2 regions of the Brevibacillus sp. LEMMJ03 genome follow, and region 1 is predicted to be linked to the other one. Evidence: riboswitches for the same ligand, from Rfam matches in the RefSeq annotation. Region 1 holds a riboswitch; the other holds the start of a gene.
What was found. A riboswitch is a leader RNA that binds a small molecule or an ion and turns the genes downstream of it on or off. The one in region 1 is predicted to bind FMN.
Positions count from the first base shown of each region.

Region 2: linked by a shared signal. The riboswitch ahead of FOI68_RS13580 (ECF transporter S component) and the one ahead of ribD (bifunctional diaminohydroxyphosphoribosylaminopyrimidine deaminase/5-amino-6-(5-phosphoribosylamino)uracil reductase RibD) in region 1 are both predicted to bind FMN.

Region 1 covers NZ_VKJN01000014.1:34,747-38,145, forward strand. The annotation lists gene FOI68_RS17120 (YhjD family protein) at 1-116, shown strand, start outside; gene FOI68_RS17125 (helix-turn-helix transcriptional regulator) at 242-436, shown strand; gene FOI68_RS17130 (DUF7667 family protein) at 512-733, shown strand; partial or broken gene FOI68_RS17135 (sporulation protein YunB) at 777-1,181, shown strand; FMN riboswitch at 1,291-1,439, shown strand; gene ribD (bifunctional diaminohydroxyphosphoribosylaminopyrimidine deaminase/5-amino-6-(5-phosphoribosylamino)uracil reductase RibD) at 1,562-2,668, shown strand; gene FOI68_RS17145 (riboflavin synthase) at 2,692-3,351, shown strand; gene FOI68_RS17150 (bifunctional 3,4-dihydroxy-2-butanone-4-phosphate synthase/GTP cyclohydrolase II) at 3,396-3,399, shown strand, end outside.
Region 2 covers NZ_VKJN01000009.1:185,226-188,624, reverse strand. The annotation lists gene proS (proline--tRNA ligase) at 1-936, opposite strand, end outside; gene FOI68_RS13580 (ECF transporter S component) at 1,222-1,827, opposite strand; FMN riboswitch at 2,089-2,238, opposite strand; gene FOI68_RS13575 (Abi family protein) at 2,510-2,974, opposite strand; gene FOI68_RS13570 (ABC transporter permease) at 3,188-3,399, opposite strand, start outside.

The DNA of each region.
Region 1 (3,399 bases):
TGTGGCGTCAGGGTGGCCAGACGGAAATGCTTCGGATTCACGAGCAGAAGCTCCGGGCCGAAGTGCAGAAGAAGATTGACAAGCTGATGGTTAAGATCGCGGAAGAACGACAATAATGACAGAGGATACCCTCTTTCACCGTTCCCTCGCTGCGGCGGGGGATTTCTTTTCGCCAAAACCTCTGTTCCTTCACCAAAGGATTCGACACCAACGTTGACGAAAGCCTTACTGGGGTGATTGTATGCGCTGCCGGTTAAAAGAGATTTTGGAGGAGCGTGGCATCAAGCAAAAGTGGTTGCAAGAGCGCGTCGGTATGAGCCAGAGCGCCATTAATCGATTGGTAAACGGAAAGTCTTCGCCGCTGTTAGAAGATGCCATACGTATTGCCAAGGTATTGGAACTGCGGGTCGAGGACATATGGGACATAGATGAATAATTTTATGTCGTGGACAATCAATTTTTAACCGTTGACCGCATACATTGTGCCATCAACCGAAAGGAGATGGTGCATATGTGGATTGTCCATCAGCGTATGGCGGAATTGTGGGTGCTGAACCGTCGCAGGCCGCTGACCAATGAAGAGATGACGGAGATGTCGCATTGCTTGGAGGCAAATGTGCAGCGTGCTTGGGAGATCGCTAAACTCAAGAATCTGTCACTGTTGGCCAGCATGACTGGTGACGTTGAGTGGCAGCATGAGCTGTGCGCAAAGTTGGATAGGCTGACAGGGTAAGAATATAATTACTTGAGGATCGAAAAAGTATTACCCTATAGCAATTGTAGGAGAAACCACCTCCCGCGTTCAGAACCGGTTGAAGGAATTGGAAGACGAAAAAGTGGACCGCCACATCCCGCTCGGATTGGCGACGGGCAGCAGCTTCCTGGCGCAGATGGGGCCGGAACTTCCCGTCACCTTTGTGCCGATCGGGGCGGTGAAGACGCGCCTGGATACGGAGATGAAGGAAGCGGGCATCAACATGGTGCTGGTCACGGTGTACATCTACGTCGACGTGGATTTGCGGATCGTCATCCCGTTTGCCACCGACCAAAAGACGGTGACCACCAAAATCCCGATCACCCACTCGCTCGTCATCGGCGACGTGCCGCAGTACCTGTACAACAATCCGGAAGGAAAGCCGGACGTGCCAAGGCCGGATGCTCAGCCGGACAACACGCCGTAAGGGGAAAGCCCGGATGAAGAATTCCGGGCTTTCCTGCTGATTTCGCCGCCGTCGCCCGAAAAAAGTGTAGGACTCGTCTGAAATTGTGGTATAATGCCCGTAACTGAATACCAACCTTCAGGGCAGGGTGAAATTCCCGACCGGCGGTGATGACGAACGCACGTCTCAGCCCGCGACTCGCTGACGGCTTTGGCCGACAGCGACTGACTTGGTGAAATTCCAAGGCCGACGGTACAGTCCGGATGGGAGAAGGTATTTGGTGAGCCTGTGCGTCCGTTTTTTGGAAAAAACGGACGGCAACAGGCTTATTCCCCTATGCCCTGATTCGATGTCAGGGCATTTTTTGTTGGGGCGAAAACGAAGCAGGAAAGGAGCGCACGATGGAACACGACGCACGATACATGGCGCTGGCGCTGGAGCTGGCGCGCTCCGCGGCGGGACAAACCAGCCCCAATCCGCTGGTGGGGGCCGTGGTGGTAAAAGACGGCGAGGTCGTCGGCATGGGGGCCCACCTGAAAGCAGGCCAGCCTCATGCAGAGGTGCACGCGCTGCGGATGGCCGGCGAACGGGCAAAAGGGGCCACCTTGTACGTCACGCTGGAGCCGTGCAGCCATTACGGACGAACGCCTCCCTGCGCTGACACGGTCATCCAGGCGGGGATCAGCCGTGTGGTGGTGGCCGTGCTGGATCCCAATCCGCTGGTGGCGGGGCAGGGGGTGTCCCGGCTGATCGCCGCCGGCGTGGAGGTCACCGTCGGCATCGGGGAGACGGAGGCGCGGCGGCTCAACGAAGTCTTTTTCCACTACATCACCACCCGGCGGCCGTTCGTCACCGTGAAGACGGCCAGCACCCTGGACGGCAAAATCGCCACGGTGACGGGGCACAGCCGCTGGATCACGGGCGAGGAGGCGCGCGGGCAGGTGCACGAACTGCGCCGGCGGCACGATGCGATTCTCGTGGGGGTCGGGACGGTGATCGCCGACGACCCCGAGCTGACGGCCCGGACGGCGGGCACGGCGACGGGCCGTCAGCCGGTTCGGGTCATCCTGGACAGGCGGCTGCGCACGCCGCTGGATGCCCGCGTGGTGAATGACGGCAAGGCGCCAACGTGGATTGTCACCTCGGCGGAGGCGCCGGCAGAGAAGCGGGCGGCGCTGGAGGAGCGCGGTGTGACGGTACTCGTGCCGGACGGACCGGTCACGGTGGAGCAGGTGCTGGACGAACTGGGAGCGCGGGGCATCACCTCGCTTTTGGTGGAAGGCGGTGCGGAGGTAAACGGTTCGTTTCTCCGCGCGCGGGCGGTCCAAAAGATCGTCGCCTACCTCTCCATGAAGCTGGTCGGCGGCGCCGGTGCCCCCACGCCGTTTGGCGGTCCGGGGCTGGAACGGATGGACGAGGCGGTGCCGCTGGCCGATGTCGAGTGGGAGCAGGTGGGACCGCACGACCTGCGCATTACCGGCTACCCCGTCTGGGATTCGGAATCATGAGACACAAGGAGGAGAGCGACGCCATGTTTACCGGACTGGTAGAAGAAGTGGGCGTAGTGGAGAGCGTGACGGGAGACGGGCAGGCATGCCGCATGGTGATCCGTGCCGAACGGGTGCTGGAGGGCGTCCGCGTCGGCGACAGCATCGCCGTCAACGGCGTCTGCCTGACCGTAACGGCCCATACCGACCGTCAATTCAGCGTGGACGTGATGCCGGAGACCTTGAACAAAACCAGTTTGCGGCAGGCAAAACGGGGGCAGATTGTCAACCTGGAGCGGGCGATGAGGCTGGGGGACCGCTTCGGCGGCCACATCGTCTCCGGCCACGTGGACGGGACGGGAACCATTCTCTCGCGCCACCCGCATGCCAACGCGGTGCTGTTTCGGATCGGAGCGGAGCCGGATGTGCTCAAATACGTGGTGCCGCGCGGCTCGATCTGCCTGGACGGCATCAGCCTGACGGTCGTCGACGTGGACGCGGAAAGCTTTTCCGTCTCCATCATCCCGCACACCTTGGCCCACACCAATTTGCGGGACAAGCGGATCGGGGATCCGGTCAACCTCGAAGCGGATGTCATCGGCAAGTACGTGGAGAGGCTGCTGGCGTGGCGCTCCGAACAGCCGCAGCCGGAGCGGCGGACGGGGCTTACGCCGGAGTTTTTGCGGGAGCACGGGTTCGTCTAATGGAATCGACGGGTGCTGCCAAAACAGAGGGGAGGGAACCGACCATGT
Region 2 (3,399 bases), on a different contig from region 1:
GAACTTCTCCATCACCTTTTCCCGCAGCTTGACCGGACCGACCGGGATCATCACGACCTGGGTCGGAGCCACGCGCGGCGGCAGCGCCAGCCCGCGGTCGTCGCCGTGGACCATGATCATCGAACCGATCAGGCGGGTGGACGTCCCCCACGAGGTGGTATGAACGTACTTGAACTGATTGTCCCTGTCGAGAAACTTGATGTCAAAGCCTCTGGCAAAGTTCTCGCCCAGGTAGTGCGAGGTGCCGGCCTGAACGGCTTTGCCGTCCTTCATCATCGCTTCGATGGAATACGTGTCGACCGCGCCGGCAAAGCGTTCGGTCGGCGTCTTCTGCCCTTTCCAGACGGGAATGGCCAGCTCCTGTTCGACCACCTCGCTGTAGATGTCCAGCATCTGCATCGTTTCCTGCCGCGCTTCCTCCTCGGTGGCGTGGGCGGTATGCCCCTCCTGCCAGAGAAATTCGGACGTGCGCAGGAACGGCATTGTCCGCTTTTCCCAGCGGAAGACGTTGGCCCACTGGTTGATCAGCACCGGCAGGTCGCGATAGCTCTGAATCCACTGGCTGTACATGTGGCCGATGATCGTCTCGGACGTCGGCCGCAGCGCGAGCCGCTCTTCCAGCTTTTCGCCGCCCGCTTCGGTCACCCAGGGCAGCTCCGGATTAAAGCCTTCCACGTGCTCCTTCTCTTTTTGGAAAAACGACTCGGGAATCAGCATCGGAAAATAGGCGTTGCGGTGGCCGGTCTCCTTGAACCGCTTGTCCATCGCCGCCTGGATCCGCTCCCACAGTTCGAAGCCGTCCGGCTTGAACACGATGCAGCCGCGGACCGGGGTGTAATCCATCAGATCCGCCTTGGTAATCGTGTCGATGTACCAGCGCGAAAAGTCCTCCGACTGCGGGGTAATCTCCTTTACAAACGCTTTTTCGTCTGCCATGTGACACACTCCTCGTAAAAAAATAAACCCCCATCCCAATAGGGACGGGGGAATTACCCGCGGTACCACCCTGATTGACCGCAACGGCGTGCTGCGGCCCACTCAACGCCCGATAACGGCAGGGCATCCGGCATGGCTCATCGCCAGCGGCTCCAGGATGGGGAGCAGATACGCCTGTGCATCGGCCTTCCAGACAAGGGCCGACTCTCTGGAACACGGCCAGTACCTGCGGGTCCTTTCATTGCCTTTGGTTAGGCACTATCATAGCAAGCCAAGAAATCATTGTCAATTTGCCGCGCGGAGGTTGAGCCGGCCGGACAGCTTGACGTACAGCGGATACGCTGCCAGCGAGAGCACAACCCCTTTGAGTATGTTAAACGGCACGATGCTGTACAGGACAAACGACCAGACGCTGTCCGCCTGGAACTGGGCCAGGAGCTGCTCCAGCGGCACCTGGTAGAGAGCCGCGTAGGCCGGCAGCAGGAAATAGGCGTTGGCGACCGCCATGACCGCCGTCATCAGCACCGTTCCCAGCACAAGGCCGGCGGCAAAGCCCTTTTTCCCCATGCCCCGGCGCTGCAAATAGATGGCCGCCAGGATAAAGCTGGCGCCCGCGACCACGTTGGCCACCTCGCCGATCAGCAGGCCGTCCGTATTTTTCAACAGCATGTGCAGCGCGTTTTTCAGCACTTCCACCAGCACCCCGGCGACCGGTCCGTAGAGCAGGCCCCCGATCAACGCGGGCAGCGTGCTGAAATCCAGCTTCAGGAACGGCGGCAGCATCGGTACCGGAAACTCGAGATACTGCAGAACAAACGCGACCGCCGCCAGCATGGGAATCGCCACCAGCCGCTGGGTCGCTTGCGATGAGCGCATCGCTGTTACTTTCATCTGTACCATCTCCTCACGTGTTTCTTCCTTCTGATGAGGAATGGCAACGAGTACGTCCCCACCTGCCCGGCCGTCCATCCGAACCAATCGTAAAACAAAAGCCCTGAGGATTCGTTTCTCCTCAGGGCTTGCGTACGCGGACAGCGACCCATGACTGCGCCAAACAGGTATGCGAAATCGAAGGGGGCCCGATCGGGCATGCACCCCCCGCATCCCGCACCCGCGCACAGGCAAACAAGCACGTGCGGTGTACGTACTGTCGTCATCCTTCTCCCATCCAGACTGTACTGTCGGCTCCGGATTCGCACCGGATCCTGCACTCCCAAGCGTTTCCGCCAGGGAGGCTCGCGGGCTTACGCGCCTTGCGCGATCACCGCCGGTCGGGAATTTCACCCTGCCCCGAAGGAATTGTGGTATTGGTTGTCACCAGCTTATTATACGGCGTCGCCGATTCATTTGACAATGCCAGAAGTGTCTCTGTGCATTTGCCGGACGAACGACCGGGGGCTCCGCTGTTCCCTGCCTGAAGCCAAACGTTACCACATTGATACAGGCGCGTGACGAGTGACGAGCGCAATCCGCCCCCAGCCACCAAAAAACTGCCGTCCCCTATTTTGAGGCTGGCAGTTCATCCGTTCATTTTAACAATTGAGCAAATCATACCAATTATCTGGAAATCCGATTAATAGCGATTTCGTTTTGGTCTTCGTTTTTCATATTTCCAAACAGTTTGGATAGGGTTCCGAATGACATATTCAACGGCAGCCCAGATAGGAAATTGACCATCGTATTTTTTTCGGTGGTGTTGGGCGAAAATCTCCTTTGATCGATCTATTTCTCGATCTAGCTCTTCTAAAAACTTCGAGTGAAATACTTCATTTACGAAGTAATTTTTTTCTCTATAGCTTAGAGGGTCTCCATACTTATTGGCGAGCAAATAAGCAACATGTGTTCTGAAAGCTATCTCAATTCGTTCAAGTACCGGTGAAAGTATACTTCTAAAGTTGGCATCAAAATCGTACAAACGGATAATTTGCTCAAAAGTGGTACCAGGTAAAAATACGTCATCTTTTTTCAAGTGGAGAGTGTATGCACTAATTCTGTAGTAATTATTCGTCTTTAACTTTTCAATCGCAAACGTCCCCAATAATCAGATTTCTGCTTTTCATTTTTTCTACTTGTTGTTCGTATGTAAGTGGTGGTTTTAATTCTCGCCTATACGCCGATTCGTTCACGAAAATCTCCCCTGAGAAACAAAAAGACTCACCCTGGTCCGCTTTGTGTAAACACAAGTCGCGTGGTGAGTACTGTTACAATAAATTGTAAACGACAAAAGATTGCCTGTCAAGGGAAGAGCGGGTCACGACCCCGCTCCTCTGTATTTGCGCACGCCCCAGTTCCAGACGGCGAGCCCGATGCCGAAAAAGATCACGCCCATGACCGGCGTGAACGCCGCGTAGGTGTACCACGTCTCCTTGCGCAAAAAGTAGGCGGCCGGGTAGACGCCGACGAAGGCGAACGGCAGGATGTACGTCAGCACGAAGCGAATCACCTTGTTGTACACGTCCACGG